Micromonospora rhizosphaerae: one gene and its partner. The protein of the gene in region 2 interacts with the protein of the main gene of each other region in a pairwise test. Links are inferred from orthologs where the notes say so. Each region holds a gene or a part of one and is shown on either strand. Other genes may lie near its edges.

Region 1 (11,910 bases), 4.0 Mb from region 2 along the record:
CGCCCACCACGTCCGGCACCGGCTGCGGGATCGAGGTGGAGTCGCGTGGGTCGTGGCCGCCGATCACCTGGTGCAGCAGCGCGGCGTCCAGCACCGTACGGGCGCACGGGCCGGGGGTGTCCAGCGACGAGGAGAACGCCACCAGGCCGTACCGGGAGGTGCCGCCGTAGGTGGGCTTCGCGCCGACGGTGCCGGTGACCGCGCCGGGCTGGCGGATCGACCCGCCGGTGTCCGAGCCGATCGCCAGCGGCGCCTCGTACGCGGCCAGCGCGGCCGCGCTGCCACCACCCGAGCCGCCCGGGATCCGACTCAGGTCCCACGGGTTGTGAGTCGGCCCGTACGCGGAGTATTCGGTGGAGGAGCCCATGGCGAACTCGTCCATGTTGGTCTTGCCGAGCATCACCGTGCCGGCGTCGCGCAGCCGCTGCACGATCGTCGAGTCGTACGGCGGGCGCCAGCCCTCCAGGATCTTCGACCCTACGGTGGTCGGCACGCCCTTGGTGGTGAGCACGTCCTTGACCGCGACCGGCACGCCGGCCAGCGGGCCCAACTCCGCGCCGGCGGCCCGGCGCTCGTCCAGCGCACGGGCGGCGGCCAGCGCGCCCTCGGTGTCGACGTGCAGGAAGGCGTGCACCCGGTCCTCGACCGCGGCGATCCGGTCCAGGTGGGCCTGCGTCACCTCGACGGCCGAGGTCTCTCCACCGGCCACGAGCCCGGCGATCTCCGCCGCGCTGAGCTTGGTCAGGTCGCTCATGAAGCCACATCCTCGTCCAGGATCCGCGGTACGCGGAACCGCTGCTCCTCGGCGTCGGGCGCACCCGACAGCGCCTCCTCGGGGGTCAGGCACGGCGTCACCACGTCCTCCCGGAGGACGTTGGTCAGCGGTACCGAGTGGGAGGTCGGCGGGATGTCCGCCGCGGCGACCTCGCCGACCTGGGCGACCGACTGGAGGATCACGTCGAGTTGGCCGGCGAAGGTGTCCAACTCCTCCTCGGTGACGGCGAGCCGCGACAGTCGCGCCAGGTGCGCGACCTCCTCGCGGGAGATGGCGGCCATCGGTGCCCCCTTCGTGGCTGTCCTGCTGCCTCTGCGTGTGCCGGCCGCGCGGGGTCGAGATGACGCGCGGTGACCGGAGCGAGTCTATTGTCCTGCGCTCGCCCCGACGCCTCCGACTCCCCCCTCCGCCCGGGACGCTGAGTCGTTCACGACATCAGCTCCACCGCGCCCATCCGCCAGTCCCGCCGCCGGCCGGCGAACCGCTCAGCGCGTCGGGCGGCGGGAATGCTCCGCGTCGCCGGACACCGCGGGGCGGACCGGCCGATACCGGGACAGCCAGGTCCCCAGTTCCTCGGCCGGCATGGGACGGGCGTAGAACCAGCCCTGCGCCACATCGCAGCCGGCCGCGTGCAGCAGCCGCCAGGTCCGCTCGTCCTCCACGCCCTCGGCCACCACCCGCAGCCCGAGCGCCCCGGCCAGCTCGATCATCGACCGGACGATCGCCGCGTCGTCCGGGTCGTCGGCCATCCCCAGCACGAACGACCGGTCCACCTTCACCTCCGACAGCGGCAGCCGGCGCAGGTGTTGCAACGACGAGTAGCCGGTGCCGAAGTCGTCCAGCGCGATGCCGACGCCGGTCCGGTTGAGCTGGGAGATGCTGGCCAGCACCCGCCGGGGATCCATCAGCGCCCCCTCGGTGATCTCCACCTGCAGCCGGTCCGGGTGTACCCCGTAGCGGGCGAGCCGGTCGGCGATCTGGTCGGCGATCTCCCCGGTGTGCAGGTCCCGGACGCTGACGTTGAGCGCGGCGCGCAAACTGATCCCGGCCGCCGACCACTTGGCGAGCTGCTCGACCACGTCGTCGACCACCCGGCGGGTGAGCAGGCGCATCACCGCGCTCTGCTCGGCGACCTGGATCAGCTCCCCCGGGTCGACCATGCCGCGGCGGGGATGCCGCCAGCGCAGCAACGCCTCGACCCCGACGACCTCCCCGGTGGCGATGGCGATCTGCGGTTGGTAGTACATGGTGATCTCGCCCGCATCGGCAGCCGGCTCGGCCTCGGCGTCGTCGGCCGGCGGGGCCGGGACGGGCGCCTCGTCCGGCTCGTCGACCGCCTCGGGCAGGACGGCGTCGGGAAGCGGCTCCTCGGTCGGACGGGCGGCCCGCCGACGGATCGGGTCGGCGCCGGTGACGATCCGGTTGATCAGCTCGTCGCCGTGCGGGATCCGCGACCGCTCGCGGCGGCGGCGCAGCCGCCACCGGCTGGGCGCACCGTTGCCGCGGACGTCGTCGCCGTCGAGCGGTACGCCGCCGGCGGGCAGCGCGGCGCCGTCACCGCCGCGCACCCCCCGGTCCGCCACCCCGGCGACGCCGGGCCGACCGGGGCGGTCCGCCGGGTCAGCGCGTGGGCCGGCCTCGAGTACGCGGCGCAGGTCGGCCAGGAGGCTCAGCCGCTCGGCCGAGTTGTGGTCGGACTCGGCGGCGTAGACCGCGACGGTGTCGTTGCGGTGCTTCGCGTCGTACATGGCCACGTCGGCGTGGCGCATCAGGGTGGTGAAGTCCTCGCCGTGCTCGGGGAAGATGGCGATACCGATCGAGCCCCCGACGTCCAGCGGCAGGCCATCCATCAGGACCGGCTCGGCGAGCGCGCCGGCCACCCGGTCGGCCAGCTCCCGGGCCGCGTCGGTGCCGGTGAGCCGGGTGACCACGATCGCGAACTCGTCCCCACCGAGCCGGGCGACCAGGTCCCCGTCGGGCACCACGTCGGTCAGCCGGGCGCTCACCTCGACCAGCAGCCGGTCCCCCACCGCGTGCCCGAGGGCGTCGTTGACGTGCTTGAACCGGTCCAGGTCGATCAGCAGCAGGGCCAGGTGGAAGTCGGGCTCACCCCGCGCGGCCCGCTCGGCGTGCAGGTGCACCTGCTCGGCGACCTCGGCCAGCAGCGCCTTGCGGTTGGGCAGGCCGGTGAGCGGGTCCAGCGCGGCGAGTTGCTCCTGCTCGGCGGAGAGCCGGGCCATCCGGTAGACGGCGAAGAGCGGCACCAGCACCAGCGGGATCAGGGCCGCGCTGGCCCGGGCGGCGGCGACCAGCACCGGGGCGAGCAGCAGCAGGGAGCCGGTGGAGATCAGCTCGTACGGCAGCCCCTGCCGCAGGCTCGGCCACCACCGGTCGCCGAAGCGCAACCGGACCGCGGTGCTGACCAGGCCGTAGTTGACCGCAAACCAGGCCGCGGTGGCGCCGCCCATCGCCGCGACGTCCATCCAGCGCAACCGTCCGTCGTCGAAGATGCCGCCGGGGCCGAGCCGGGTGATCACGTACGCGGCGCCGAGGGCGCAGGCGTACTGGGCGGCGTTGAAGCCGGTCCGCCACACGGCGTGCCCCATCCGCCAGCCCGAGACGACCACCGCCACCGCCTGCACCGCGACCGCCGGGCCCAGCCCCCAGCCGAGCAGGATGGCGAAGGTGAAACAGGTCGACGGGAAGACCGCCGAGGTCTGCCGCCGACCGGGCGGGACGAACGGACGCGCGTCGCAGGCGACGGCGAGCGCCGCCATGGTCCAGAACGCCGCCGGCAGCTCGGGCAGCCGCTCGGCGAGCCTGGCCAGCGGCTCGGCCGAGACCAGCGCGGCCAGGACGAAGACCGCGGCGATGAAGCCGAAGAACGGCGCCACCCGTCCGGGAGGGACGGAGTTTCGCGGATCGGCGGCCTCCATCGCACCTCCCGGGAAACGGCCGTGGCATGCTCGGCGCACGCCGTGCATCAATGAAACGCCCTTGGCCCCGGTTTCCCCCGCAGGACAGTCATGAAGCGGTCACAGTCGTAACGAAGTTGGTATCGGCGGCGAGGACCGCTGCCGATTCACGTTGAGCCGGGCCTCAGCCCTCGGTGCGGGCGACCTCCCGGGCCGCCTCCGGGCCGGACTCGAGCAGCACCCGGAAGCCGTCCTCGTCGAGGATCGGGAGCTTGAGGCTGGCCGCCTTGTCGGCCTTGGAGCCGGGGTTGTCCCCCACCACCACGAAGCTCGTCTTCTTGGAGACCGAACCGGTGACCTTGCCGCCGCGGCTCTGGATCGCCTCGGACGCCTGGTCCCGGCTGAACCCGGCGAGCGTGCCGGTCACCACCACGGTGACCCCCTCCAGCGGGCGGGGCCCCTCGTCGACCGCTTCCTCGGCCATCCGGACGCCCGCCTCGGCCCACTTGCGCACCACCTCGCGGTGCCAGTCGACGGCGAACCACTCCTTGATGCTGGCGGCGATGGTCGGGCCGACACCGTCCACCGAGGACAGCTCCTCCTCGCTGGCCCGGTCGATGGCCTCGATCGAGCGGAAGTGTCGCGCGAGGGCCTGCGCCGCGGTGGGACCGACATGCCGGACGGAGAGCGCGACCAGCACCCGCCAGAGGTCGCGCTCCTTGGCCACGGCGAGGTTGTCCAGCAGCTTGGTGGCGTTGGTGCCCAGGCTGCCGTCCTTGTTGACGAAGAACGGCGAGCGGGCGAGCTGTTCGGCGTCGAGCTGGAACAGGTCACCCTCGTCGGAGATGATCTGCGCGTCGAGCAGGGCCGCGGCGCCCTTGTAGCCCAGCACCTCGATGTCGAAGGCGCCCCGGCCGGCCAGGTGGAAGACCCGCTCGCGCAGCTGCGCCGGACAGCTGCGGCTGTTGGGGCAGCGGATGTCGACGTCGGCCTCCTTGGCGGGGGCGAGGGGGGTGCCGCAGGCCGGGCAGGTGGTGGGCATGACGAACGGCCGGGCGTCGGCGGGCCGCAGGTCGACCACCGGGCCGAGCACCTCGGGGATCACGTCGCCGGCCTTGCGCAGCACCACCGTGTCGCCGATCAGCACCCCCTTGCGCTCGACCTCCCGGGCGTTGTGCAGGGTGGCCAGAGCGACGGTGGAGCCGGCCACGCGCACCGGCTCCAGCACTGCGAACGGGGTGACCCGGCCGGTGCGCCCCACGTTCACGTCGATGTCGATCAGCTTGGTGGTCACCTCCTCCGGCGGGTACTTGAAGGCGATCGCCCAGCGCGGAGCCCGGCTGGTGGAGCCGAGCCGCCCCTGGATGGAGACCGGATCGACCTTGACCACCACGCCGTCGATCTCGTGCTCGACGTCGTGCCGGTGCTGGGCGTAGTACGCGACGTACTCGGCGACGCCGGCCAGGTCGGGGACCACCCGCCACCGGTCGCTGGTCGGCAGCCCCCACGCCTTCAGCGCCGCGTACGACTCGGACTGGGCGGCCGGCTGGAAGCCGCGGCGGGCGCCGATGCCGTGCACCACCAGGCGCAGCGGCCGGGAGGCGGTGACCCGCGGGTCCTTCTGCCGCAGGCTGCCGGCGGCCGCGTTGCGCGGGTTCGCGAACGGCGCCTTGCCCTGCTCGACGAGGCCGGCGTTGAGGTCGGCGAAGGCGGCGACCGGGAAGTAGACCTCGCCGCGGACCTCGAGAAACTCCGGCACGTCGGGGAAATCCTCGGTGCCGGTCAGCCGGCTCGGCACGTCCCGGATGCTGCGGACGTTGGCGGTGACGTCCTCGCCGGTGCGCCCGTCGCCCCGGGTGGCGGCCCGGACCAGGCGGCCGCGCTCGTAGGTGAGGTTGATCGCCAGGCCGTCGACCTTGAGCTCGCAGAGGTACGGCACCGGGCCGCCGGCGTCCCGCTCGACCCGCTCGGCCCAGGCGGCCAGCTCCTCGTCGGCGAAGGCGTTGTCCAGCGAGAGCATCCGCTCGGCGTGGGTCACCGGCGTGAAGTCGGTGGAGAAGGTGCCACCGACCCGCTGGGTCGGCGAGTCGGGCGTGCGCAGCGCGGGGAACTCCGCCTCCAACGCCTCCAGCTCGCGCAGCTGCTTGTCGAACTCGGCGTCGGAGATGGTCGGCGCGTCGAGCACGTAGTAGCGGTACTGGTGCTCGGTGAGCTCCTGGCTCAGCGTGGCGTGCCGCTCCCGCGCCTCCGGGGTCGGCTCGGCGCCCGCCGCCGCCTCCTGCGCCGGGCTGACCTGCTGGGGAATCGCTTCCTCGGACACCCTGCCGCCTTCCGACACCGCTGCTGACCTCCTCTGATCCTGCTACCCCACGAACGTTAGCCCCGGGGTGGGACAACCGTCCCCCCACACCCGCCCCGCCCCCCGACCAATCCGGTCGATCATGAAGTTATTGCCCTCGATTCCGGCGTGTCCATGACAACAACTTCATGATCAACCAGCACAGGGGGCGGGCGGGGAGGGGCGGGCGGGGAGGGGCGGTGGGGGTGGGGGTGGGGTGGGGGTCAGTCGTGGGGGGTGGCTAGGGCGGTGAGCTGGTCGGCGTACTCGATGCGGGTGGACCAGTCCGACGGCCAGGCAGCCATGCCGTGGGCGGCGCCGACGAAGGCGCCGGCGAGGGCGGCGATCGAGTCGGAGTCGCCGGCGGTGGTCGCCCCGCGGGCCAGCGCGCCGACCGGGTCGTCGGCGTGCCGGAGGGCGCAGAGCAGCGCGGTCGCCAGCGCCTCCTCGGCGATCCAGCCCTCGCCGGTGTGCCGGCAAGGATCGCCGCCGTCGTCGGGACGGGCCAGCGCCGCGTCGAGGCGGGCCAGCGCCTGCAGGCACTCGTCCCAGCCCCGGGCGATGAACTCCGCCGGCGTCTCCGCCCGCGAACGCTGCCAGAGGTCGCCGAGCCAGTCGGCGCGGTAGACCAGGCGCTGCTCGCGTGCCCGCGCGGTGAGCAGGCCGGGCAGCTCGGCCAGCCCGGCGCCGTCGCGCAACAGCCGCACCGCGTACGCGGTGAGCTCGCTGGCCGCCAGGCCGGTGGGGTGGCCGTGGGTCAGGCCGGCCTGGAGCTGGGCCAGCCCGGCGAGCGTGTCCAGGTCGACGTCGAGCAGCCCGACCGGGGTGACCCGCATGTTGGCGCCGCAGCCCTTCGAGTCGGCCACGGTCGCCTCCTGCCAGCGGGTGCCCCGGGACAGCTCGGCGCAGGCCCGTAGGCAGGTCATGCCGGGCGCGCGATTGTTGTCGGGGCTGACCGACCAGTCGAGGAAGCGCCGCCGCAGCAGCGGCTCCACCCCCGCCGGGGTGAACGCGGGCGCGTCGTGCAGCGCCCAACCCACGGCGAGCCCCATCTGGGTGTCGTCGGTGACCAGCGCGGGATCACCGACCAGCTCCCGGGGCCCGGTCGGGCCGTACCGGCGCTCGATCTCGGCGACGGTGAGGAATTCGGTCGGCTTGCCCAGGGCGTCACCGTAGGCGAGACCGAAGAGCGAGCCGGAGGCCCGCCGGAGCGAGGTGTCGATCACGGTGGCGATCATGCACCGTGGCCGCACCCCCCGCCAGGCTGGCCTCCCGCCCCTCCCGGTCAGTCCCAGCAGAGGCAGAACGGGTGCCCGGCCGGGTCAGCGTAGACCCGGAAGCCGTCACCCTCGCCCGGCAACCGCCGGGCGCCCAGGGCCAGGGCCGCCTTCTCCGCGGTCTCGATGTCGTCGACGGTGACGTCGAGGTGGAACTGCTGGGGCCGCTCCGGGTCGGGCCAGGCCGGCGCCCGCAGGTTGGGCGCCTTCTGGAACGCGATCCGCGGCTGATGTCCGGGCGGGCCACCGAGGATGACCCAGTCGTCGCCGTCGGAGTTGTCCTCGATCAGCGGCAGGCCGAGCAGCTCGGCGTAGAAGCCGGCCAGGGCGCGCGGATCCGGGCAGTCGATCACCACTGAACGCAGCTGTCCAATCATGCCCGTCATCCTGCCCTGGGGGTACGACCGGAAACCTCACTCACTCCTCGTACAGCCGGCGGCCGGCGTCCCGGCAGGCGGTGAGGACGGCGCGGGCGTACTGCGGGGTGGCCGCCGCGAGGCCGCAGGCCGGGGTGACCACCACCTGCTCGGCGAGGCGGCGACGCGGGAAGCCGAGGCGGTCCCAGAGCTCGCGTACCCGGTCGGCGACCTGGGCGGACGTCGGCGCGCGACCGGCGGACGGCGGCAGGGCCGGCGCGGCGCCGGCCAGCAGCCCGAGCCCGGCGTCGATCGCCTCGCCGAGCGGGTCCAGGTCGGTGACCAGGCTGAGGTCCAGCGCGACCCCGACCGCCCCGGCCGAGCGGATCAGCTCCAACGGCACGTCCGGAGCACAGCAGTGCACCACGGTCGGGACGCCGGCCGCCTCGATCACCGTGCCCAGCAGGGAACCGGCGACGCTGGACTCCACCGGCCGGTGGGTGCCGAAGCCGCTCTCGGTGGGCACCCGGCCGGCGAGCACCGCCGGCAGGGACGGCTCGTCGAGCTGGAGCAGCACCGAGGCCCGGGGCAGGCGGCGGGCCACCGCCTCGACGTGCCCGCGCAGCCCCTCGGCGAGCGAGCCGGTGAGATCGCGCACCGCGCCCGGGTCGCGCAGCATCCGGCCGCCGATCGGCAGCTCCAGCGAGGCGGCCAGGGTGAGTGGACCACCGGCCTGCACCTTGATCGGCCCGGCGTACTCCTCGGCCTGCTCGGCGAGCTGGTCCAGGTCCCGTTCCATCAGGTCGCGGGCCCGGCGCAGGTCCCGCCCCGGGCGCGCGGCGATCCGCCAGCGGGCCGCGTACAGCTCGACCGGCAGTTCGACGAGGAGGCCGCCGGTGCGGCCGATCAGGTCGGCGCCGGGGCCCCGGGCGGGCAGCTCCGCCAGGTGCGGCAGGGCGGGCAGCTCACCGAGGACGACCCGCTGGGCCTCGGCGATGTCGGTGCCGGGCAGCGAGCCGATGCCGGTCGCCGCCCCGGCGGGCCAGGGCCAGGGCTGATCAGTCACGGCCGAAGATTATCCGTTGCGCCCGGTGGCCGGGGCGCGGAGCGGTCAGCCGGTGATGGTGGCCGAGCCGAGCACCACGTCCCCGGCCGGGTCCGGCCGGTACGCCACGATCGCCTGGCCGGCGGCGACCCCGCGCACCGGTCGGCGCAGCTCGGCGGAGAGCCCGTCGCCGCGGAGCTCGACGGTGGCCGGCACCACGTCGCCGTGCGCCCGCAGCTGCACCTCGCACTCGACCGGCGCGGTCGGTCGCTCGCCGCCGGTCCAGACCGGGCGGGTCGCCCGCACCTGGGAGACCTCCAGCGCCTCGGCCGGGCCGACGGTCACCGTGTTGGTCTTCGGGGTGATGGAGAGCACGTAGCGGGGGCGGCCGTCCGGGGCGGGCCGGTCCAGGTGCAGGCCGCGCCGCTGGCCGACGGTGTACGCGTAAGCGCCGGTGTGACTGCCGACCACCGCGCCGGTGAGCGCGTCGACCACGTCGCCGGGCGTCTCGCCGAGCCGCTCGGCGAGGAAGCCACGGGTGTCACCGTCGGCGATGAAGCAGATGTCGTGCGAGTCCGGCTTGTCGGCCACCGCGAGCCCGCGCCGGGCCGCCTCCTCGCGTACCTGCGCCTTGGTGGAGTCGCCGAGCGGGAAGATCGACCGGTCCAGCTGCTCGCGGGTCAGCACCGCCAGGACGTACGACTGGTCCTTGGCGAGGTCGACGCTGCGCCGCAGCAGGCCGTCGGGGCCGAGCCGGGCGTGGTGACCGGTGACCACCGCGTCGAAGCCCAGAGCCACGGCCCGGTCCAGCACCGCGGCGAACTTGATCTTCTCGTTGCAGCGCAGGCAGGGGTTCGGGGTACGGCCGGCCGCGTACTCGGCGACGAAGTCGTCCACCACATCCTCGTGGAAGCGGTCCGCCATGTCCCAGACGTAGAACGGGATGCCGATCACGTCGGCGGCCCGCCGGGCGTCCCGGGAGTCCTCGAGCGTGCAGCAGCCGCGGGCCCCGGTGCGGTAGGTCTGCGGGTTGCGGGCCAGCGCCAGGTGCACCCCGGTCACGTCGTGCCCGGCCTCCACCGCGCGCGCCGCCGCCACGGCGGAGTCCACCCCGCCCGACATCGCCGCCAGAACCCTCACCAGTCCACTCCCCTCATCCCACCGAGCGTATCCGGGTCAGCGGGGGGTACGGAGGGCGGCCGCGCGGCGGGCCCGGTCGACAGCCGCCGGGAGGGCGGCGATGAGGGCGTCGACGTCGGCGCGGGTGCTGGTGTGGCCGAGGGTGAAGCGCAGCGAGGAGCGGGCGCGGTCGTCGTCGGCACCCATCGCCAGCAACACGTGCGAGGGCTGGGCCACCCCGGCCGAGCACGCCGAGCCGGTCGAGCAGGCGATGCCCTGGGCGTCCAGGAGCAGCAGCAGTGCGTCCCCCTCGCAGCCGGGGAAGGAGAAGTGGGCGTTGCCGGGGAGCCGATCGACCGGGTCGCCGTTGAAGACCACCTCGGGCACCGCCTGCCGGACCCGTTCGACCAGCTCGTCGCGGAGGGCGGCGACTCGGGCGGCGTACTCCTGCTGGCCCTTCACCGCGGTCTCGACGGCGACCGCGAAGGCTACGATGCCGGCGGTGTCGAGGGTGCCGGAGCGGACGTCGCGCTCCTGGCCGCCGCCGTGCAACAGCGGGGTGGCCGCCACGTCCCGGGCCAGCAGCAGGGCGCCGACCCCGGTCGGCCCGCCGAGCTTGTGCCCGGTCACGGTGAGCGCGGCAACGCCGCTGGCGGCGAAGTCGACCGGCACCTGGCCGACCGCCTGGATCGCGTCGGTGTGGAAGGGCACGCCGTGCTCGGCAGCGACCGCCGCCAGCTCGGCCACCGGCTGCACGGTGCCGACCTCGTTGTTGGCCCACATCGCGGTGGCCAGGGCGACCCGCTCGCCGTGCTCGGCCAGCTCGGCGCGGAGCCGGTCCGGGTCGAGCCGACCGGCGGCGTCGACCCGCAACCAGCCGACCTCGATGCCCTCGTGTCGGGCCAGCCAGTCCACCGCGTCCAGCACCGCGTGGTGCTCGACGGCGCTGGCGACGACCCGGACCCGGTGGGGCCGGGCGGCGCGGCGGGCCCAGAAGATGCCCTTCACCGCGAGGTTGTCGCTCTCCGTGCCGCCGCCGGTGAAGATCACCTCAGACGGGCGGGCGCCGAGCGCGGCGGCCACCCGTTCCCGGGACTCCTCCACCCGCCGCCGGGCACGCCGGCCCGCAGCGTGCAGCGACGACGCGTTGCCGACCTCGCGGGCGGTGGCGACGTACGCCTCGAGTGCCTCGTCGAGCATCGGGGTCGTCGCCGCATGATCCAGGTATGCCATCACCCTTAAGCCTATCGGCCGGGAGCTGACCCGCCGGATGCCGCAGTGCCGGTCTGCGCCGGGCCGGGCGGCAGCGAATCTCTCGCGGAGTCCGGGGTACTACGGGGTCGGGCTGATCGATCCCCAGGAGCATGCAGATCCTCCCGGCCGGTACGCTCGCCCCGGGCTCTCGCGCCCCCCTGAACGGGCTGATCGGCGGGCCGGCTCAGCTCCCCGGCTCGCCGATCAGCTCCCATCGTCGCCCGCCCGCTGCGGAATACGGGCAGACAGATACCGAGAAAGAGTGGCCATCCACCACGGAATGGCCACTCTTTCTCGGTATCTGCTCCCAGGGGCCGGGGCGCCGGCGGCGCCCGCCCCCTGTCTCACTTGCGCTTGCGGATCTCCTCGGCGGCCTGCGGCACGACCTTGAACAGATCGCCCACCACACCGAAGTCGGCCAGCTCGAAGATCGGGGCCTCGCCGTCCTTGTTCACCGCGACGATGGTCTTCGAGGTCTGCATGCCGGCCCGGTGCTGGATCGCGCCGGAGATGCCGAGCGCGATGTACAGCTGCGGGGAGACGGTCTTGCCGGTCTGACCGACCTGGAACTGGTGCGGGTAGAAGCCGGAGTCGACGGCCGCGCGGGACGCGCCCACGGCGCCGCCGAGCAGGTCGGCCAGCTCCTCGACCAGCTTGAAGTTGTCGGCGTTGCCGACACCGCGACCGCCGGAGACGACGACCGACGCCTCGGTGAGCTCGGGACGGGTGCCCTTCTGCTCGGCGACCCGGTTGACGACCTTGGCCAGCTTGTCGGCGTCGGTGACCGCGACGGTGAGCTGCTCGACCGCCGGGGTGGCCGCGGCGGGCGCC
Region 2 (6,343 bases):
GGCAAAAGAGCACGTCAAAGGGGGTGGGGCGGAGTGGAGGACGGCGCTGCCCCCGCGGCCGCGTCCGCTACCCGACATAGATCGACTCCATCCGGCCGAGCACCGGCCGGCCGGACGCCTGACGGTGCCCGGCCGAACGGATCGCCGTCGGCGGCGATCTGGTGGGGCCGCGGGTCCGGTAACCTCGCTGCCGTGACGGACGCGAAGATGCCCCTGCGGGCAAAGGTGGCCAGTTCGGTGTCGCGGACCGCCGCGGCGCTGTCGCGGGCCGCGGGCCGTGGCGACGGCTCGGTGATCGGTGGCTGGATCGGTCTCAAGATCGATCCCGACCTGCTCGCCCACCTGTCCTCGGGGCGCGCCATCGCCCTGGTGTCGGGCACCAACGGAAAGACCACCACCACCCGGCTCACCGCCGCCGCCGTGGGCGTGCTCGGCCGGGTCGCCACCAACTCCTTCGGCGCCAACATGCCCACCGGCCACACCTCCGCCCTCGCGAAGGCCGGCAGCACCCCGTACGCCGTCCTCGAGGTCGACGAGCACTACCTCGCCCAGGTGCTGGAGGCCACCGAGCCGCACGTGGTGGCGCTGCTCAACCTCTCCCGCGACCAGCTGGACCGGGCCAAGGAGGTCGCCATGATGGCGCAGCTCTGGCGCGCCGCGCTGGTCCGGCACCCCGACGTGCGGGTGGTGGCCAACGCCGACGACCCGATGGTGGTCTGGGCCGCCACCCCGCCGGCCGACCCGGCGCAGGGCATCAACCCACCGCACGTCACCTGGTTCAGCGCCGGCCAGCGCTGGCACGACGACTCGTGGGTCTGCCCCGAGTGCGGCTACACCATCGAGCGCTCAGGCGACCAGTGGCGGTGCACCGGCTGCCCGCTGCGCCGGCCCGAACCGCAGTGGACGGTGGAGGACGAGGGCGTGCTCGACCCGACCGGCGCCTGGCACAAGGTGCAGCTCCAGCTCCCCGGCAAGGTCAATCTGGGCAACGCGGCGACCGCGCTGGCCGTCGCCGCCGAGTTCGGCGTACGCCCGGTGGACGCGGTCTACCGGCTCGGGGCGGTCACCTCGGTCGCCGGGCGCTACGCGCAGGTGGAGCGGGACGGACGCAACATCCGGCTGCTGCTGGCCAAGAACCCGGCCAGCTGGCTGGAGGCGTTCGACATGGCCGACGAGGCACCGACCCTGCTCTCCATCAACGCGCGGGACCCCGACGGGCTGGACACCTCCTGGCTCTACGACGTCGACTTCGCCCCGCTGCGCGGTCGGCAGGTGCTGATCACCGGCGACCGGGCGTACGACCTGGCCGTGCGGCTCGACGTCAACGACGTGCCGTTCCAGCACGTACCGAGCTTCGACGAGGCGGTCCTGGCGGTGCCCCCGGGCCGGCTGGAGGTCATCGCCAACTACACCGCCTTCCAGGACATCCGAGCGGAGCTGGACCGTGTCAACTGAGACCCTGCGCATCGTCTGGATCTACCCCGACCTGCTCTCCACCTACGGCGACCGGGGCAACGCGCTGATCCTGGCCCGCCGGGCCCAGCTGCGCGGCATGCCGGTCGAGGTGCTGGAGGTCCGCTCCGACCAGCGGCTGCCCTCCACCGCCGACATCTACCTGCTCGGCGGCGGCGAGGACGGCCCGCAGGCGCTCGGCGCCCAGCGGCTGATCGCGGACGGCGGCCTGCACCGGGCGGTGGCCCAGGGCTCGGTGGTCTTCAGCGTCTGCGCCGGGTACCAGCTCCTCGGCACCTCCTTCTTCGCCAAGGGCACCAAGTACGCCGGGCTCGAGCTGCTCGACATCTCCTCGGACCGGGGTCCCACCCGGGGCGTCGGCGAACTGGCCGGCGAGGTCGATCCGCGGCTGGGCATCCCGGCGCTGTCCGGCTTCGAGAACCACGGCGGGCGCACCCACCTCGGGCCCGGGGTGTCGCCGCTGGCCCGGGTCACCGCCGGGGTCGGCAACGACGGCGTCACCGAGGGCGCCTGGCGAGGCAAGCTGCTCGGCACCTATTCGCACGGGCCCGCCCTGGCCCGCAACCCGGCCCTGGCCGACCTGTTGCTGCGCTGGGCCACCGGCATCCACCAGCTCGCCCCGCTGGACGACACCTGGTCCGACCGGCTCCGCGCCGAGCGCCGCGCCGCGGTGGCCGCCGCCCGGGCATGATCCCCGCCGTCCGGCGGCTGCTCCGGCAGCCGTCGGCGCTCCGCTTCGCCGGTCTGCTGCTCCTGCTCGCCGGGTTCGCCGTGACCGTCCTGCTGGTGCCCCGGCCGGACCCGGCCCAGCTGCCCCGGCTCGCCGACTCCCTCGGCGGGTACGCCCCGGTCGCGGCGATCGTCGGCGGCGCGCTGCTGCTGGTGGCCCTGGTTCCCCGTACCTTCATCACGCTCGCGTCGGGCGCGATCTTCGGCCCCCTGGCGGGCGCCGCGTACGCCCTCGGCGCGGCGCTGCTGGCGGCGGCGATCGGCTTCGCGGTCGGCCGGCTGCTCGGCCGGGAGTTCGTGGCCGAGCGGGTCCGCGGCCGGCTGGCCCGGCTGGACGGCTGGTTCGCCCGGCAGAGTGTGTTCGGGGTGATTACCGTCCGGCTGCTGCCGATCGCCGGCTTCGGGCTGGTCAGCTACGGCTACGGGACCACCGGCACCCGGCTGCTGCCGTTCCTGGCCGGCAGCGTGATCGCCGCCACCCCGACCGCCGTCGGCTACGCCGCGATCGGGGCGGCGGTGAGCTCGCCGGGCCACGTCAACTGGTACGCCGCCGCCCCCGCCAGCTTCGGCCTGATCGCCAGCGCGGTGCTGATCCACCGCTGGTGGCGCGCCGAGCGGCGGCGCCGGCTGGGGCCGACCTGATGCCGGCCGCGCGGCCCGATCGGCCGTTCGCCGGCGCTCCGGTGTCGGCCTCCCCGCTCTCCGCGCCACCGACGCCGGCGCGACCACGGCGAGCCGAGTCGCCCCCAGCGATCTGCCGCGGCGTGTCGCGTCCGCGCCAGGCCGCCTGACGACACCGGTCGGAAGGTTCCAGATCACCGCTGAGAGCGCTACGAGCCCACCGTCCGAGCCACTCTTTCCCTGAATCTGCTCCCTTCCCGGGGCGCGCCGGGGCGCGCCCCAGGGCGGGGAGGCGGAGTCAGACGACGACGGAGACCATGCGTCCCTTCACGACGATGACCTTGCGGGGCTCCTTGCCGGACAGCGAGGAGGCCACCGCCTCCAGCGCCGCCTCGCGCACCTCGTCCTCCGACACGTCGGCGGGGACCTCGATGCGGCCCCGGACCTTGCCGTTGACCTGCACCGGGTAGGTCACCGTCTCGGCGACCAGCAGCGCCGGGTCCGCCTTCGGGAAGTCCGCATACGCCAGCGAGGTGTCGTGGCCCAGCCGCTGCCACAGCTCCTCGGCGACGTGCGGGGCGAACGGCGCCAGCATCAGCACCAGCGGCTCGGCCACCTCACGCGGCGTGGCCGACAGCCGGGTCAGCCCGTTGGTCAGCTCGATCAGCTTGGCGATCGCGGTGTTGAACCGCATCGCCTCCATGTCGCCGCGGACGCCGTCGATGACCTTGTGCAGCAGCCGGCGGGTCGCCTCGTCGGCCGGCACGTCGGTGACCCGCGACTCGCCGGTCTGCTCGTCGACGATCGCCCGCCAGACCCGCTGCAGGAACCGGTACGAGCCGACCACCGCCCGGGTCTCCCAGGGACGGGACACCTCCAGCGGGCCCATCGACATCTCGTAGACCCGGAACGTGTCGGCGCCGTACGCCGCGCACATCTCGTCCGGGGTGACCACGTTCTTCAGCGACTTGCCCATCTTGCCGTACTCGCGGTTGACCTTGATGTCGCCCAGGAAGAAGCCGCCGTCGCGCTCCTCGACGTCCGCGGCGGGCACGTAGGCGCCGCGGGCGTCGGTGTAGGCGTAGGCCTGGATGTAGCCCTGGTTGAACAGCTTCCGGAACGGCTCGAACGACGAGACGTGGCCCAGGTCGTACAGGACCTTGTGCCAGAAGCGGGCGTACAGCAGGTGCAGCACGGCGTGCTCGGCGCCGCCGACGTACAGGTCGGTGCCGCCGCAGTCGCCCGCGTCGCGCGGCCCCATCCAGTACCGCTCGTTCTCCGCGTCGACGAAGCGCTCGCGGTTCGTCGGGTCCAGGTAGCGCAGCTCGTACCAGCAGGAGCCGGCCCACTGCGGCATCACGTTGGTCTCCCGGGTGTAGCGCTTGGGCCCGTCACCCAGGTCCAGCTCCACCTCCACCCAGTCGCGCCGCCGGGACAGTGGGGTCTCCGGGTTGCTGTCGGCGTCCTCCGGGTCGTACGTCTTCGGGGAGAAGTCGTCCACCTCGGGCAGCTCGACCGGCAGCATCGACTCGGGCAGCGCGATCGGCGCGCCGGTCTCGTCGTACACGATCGGGAACGGCTCGCCCCAGTAGCGCTGCCGGCTGAACAGCCAGTCCCGCAGCCGCCAGGTGACCGCGCCGGTGCCGTGCCCGTTCACCTCCAGCCACTCGATGATCCGGGCCTTGGCGTCGGCGACCCCCAGGCCGTTCAGGTTCAGGCCGCGGTCGGGCGCGGCGCTGTTGATCGCCGAGCCCTCCCCGGTGTACGCCTTGCCGTCGAAGTCCTCCGGCGGCTGCACGGTGCGCACGATCGGCAGGTCGAAGACCTCGGCGAACTCCCAGTCCCGCTCGTCCTGCCCGGGCACCGCCATGATCGCCCCGGTGCCGTAGCCGGCCAGCACGTAGTCGGCGATGAAGATCGGGATCTGCCCGCCGGTGACCGGGTTGGTGGCGTAGGCGCCGACGAAGACGCCGGTCTTCTCCTTGGTCTCCGCCTGCCGCTCCACGTCCGTCTTGGCCGCGGCGGCCTTCCGGTACGCCTCGACGGCCGCCCGGGGGCTGGCGTGCCCGCCGGTCCAGGCCTCCTTCGTCCCCTCCGGCCACGCGGCCGGCATCAGCACGTCGACCAGCTCGTGCTCGGGCGCCAGCACCATGTAGGTGGCGCCGAAGACGGTGTCCGGCCGGGTCGTGAACACCCGCACCGGGCCCTGCGCGGTCGGGAAGTCGATGTGCGCCCCGTTGGACCGGCCGATCCAGTTGCGCTGCTGCAGCTTGATCGGCTCGGGCCAGTCCAGGTAGTCCAGGTCCTCCAGCAGCCGGTCGCCGTACGCGGTGATCCGCATCATCCACTGCTTCAGGTTGCGCTTGAAGACCGGGAAGTTGCCCCGCTCGGAGCGGCCGTCGGCGGTGACCTCCTCGTTGGCCAGCACGGTGCCCAGCCCCGGGCACCAGTTCACCGGCGCCTCCGAGACGTACGCCAGCCGGTGGTCGTCGATGATCTTGCGCCGCTCGGCCACGGTCAGCTCGGCCCAGGACCGGCCGTCCGGGGTGGCCCGGTTGCCCCCCTCGAACTCGGCGATCAGCTCGGCGATCGGGCGGGCCATCTTCACGTCCGCGTCGTACCAGGAGTTGAAGATCTGCAGGAAGATCCACTGGGTCCAGCGGTAGAAGTCGGTGTCGATGGTGGCCACCGAACGACGCTCGTCGTGGGCCAGCCCCAGCCGGCGCAGCTGTTCCCTGTACCGCTCGATGTTCGCCTCGGTCGTGGTGCGCGGGTGGGTGCCGGTCTGCACCGCGTACTGCTCGGCGGGCAGGCCGAACGCGTCGAAGCCCATCGCGTGCAGCACGTTGCGCCCGGCCATCCGCTGGTAGCGGGCGAAGCAGTCGGTGCCGATGTAGCCCAGCGGGTGACCGACGTGCAGGCCGGCGCCGGAGGGGTACGGGAACATGTCCAGGACGTACAGCTTCTCCGCGCCCGACCGGGGGTGGTCCGGGTCGGCCAGCGGCCCGCTCGGGTTCGGCGCGTGGAAGGTCCCCGCCCGCTCCCAGCTGTCCTGCCAGCGGTGCTCGATCTCGTCGGCCAGGGCCGCGGTGTACCGGAACGGGGGAATGTCGCTCGCCGGTGCGGCTGCCTCACTCATGGCGTCTCCTCGGCGCTTCATGTCGGATATGGGGAGCTCTGCTCAGGGCACAAAAAAGCCCCTCACGCAGGAGGGGCCGCCGTGCTGTCGCGCGTCAGCGCATCAGCACGGCCCGGTAAGAAGCAGGAAGACTCCGGCCATGACCGGCAGTGTACCCGCCAGGCGGCCACCCGTGTCGCCCACTACCACGGGTCGGGACGCCCGGCGTGTCCGGACGCGGGCCGGGACCTGGTTACCCGCGCGCGACACGGCCACGCGTCCCCCGGTCCGGCGAATATTCCGGGCGTAACCGACCGACCGCCTGCGGGGGTCGGCGACAACGACAAACATGGTTAGCCTGAGAACAGTGAGATTTTTGCGGCAGACGAGGCTCGGCCGACG

What was found.
Region 1: the proteins of leuS (region 2) and ligA interact in binary tests that used the Escherichia coli proteins (3 or more experiments, as listed by UniProt). The link is inferred for Micromonospora rhizosphaerae from one-to-one orthologs.

The regions. Positions count from the first base shown.
Region 1 is NZ_FMHV01000002.1:2,221,067-2,232,976, reverse strand. What follows is about bases 3,443-6,418. They hold ligA (NAD-dependent DNA ligase LigA), read right to left. Parts: upstream 6,011-6,418; coding sequence 3,875-6,010; downstream 3,443-3,874. Other genes in these bases: GA0070624_RS10845 (ADP-ribosylglycohydrolase family protein), read right to left, coding at 6,253-6,418; GA0070624_RS10855 (putative bifunctional diguanylate cyclase/phosphodiesterase), read right to left, coding at 3,443-3,711. Also shown: Asp-tRNA(Asn)/Glu-tRNA(Gln) amidotransferase subunit GatA, read right to left, coding at 1-754; Asp-tRNA(Asn)/Glu-tRNA(Gln) amidotransferase subunit GatC, read right to left, coding at 751-1,056; more of GA0070624_RS10855, read right to left, coding at 1,261-3,442; more of GA0070624_RS10845, read right to left, coding at 6,419-7,266; GA0070624_RS10840 (VOC family protein), read right to left, coding at 7,314-7,682; GA0070624_RS10835 (uroporphyrinogen decarboxylase/cobalamine-independent methonine synthase family protein), read right to left, coding at 7,723-8,727; tRNA 2-thiouridine(34) synthase MnmA, read right to left, coding at 8,773-9,846; GA0070624_RS10825 (cysteine desulfurase family protein), read right to left, coding at 9,883-11,058; GA0070624_RS10820 (electron transfer flavoprotein subunit alpha/FixB family protein), read right to left, coding at 11,424-11,910. UniProt on the Escherichia coli protein: DNA ligase that catalyzes the formation of phosphodiester linkages between 5'-phosphoryl and 3'-hydroxyl groups in double-stranded DNA using NAD as a coenzyme and as the energy source for the reaction.
Region 2 is NZ_FMHV01000002.1:6,200,220-6,206,562, forward strand. The notes cover bases 2,922-6,343. They hold leuS (leucine--tRNA ligase), read right to left. Parts: upstream 5,963-6,343; coding sequence 3,122-5,962; downstream 2,922-3,121. In the rest of the region: GA0070624_RS29205 (MurT ligase domain-containing protein), read left to right, coding at 208-1,455; GA0070624_RS29210 (type 1 glutamine amidotransferase), read left to right, coding at 1,445-2,164; GA0070624_RS29215 (TVP38/TMEM64 family protein), read left to right, coding at 2,161-2,844.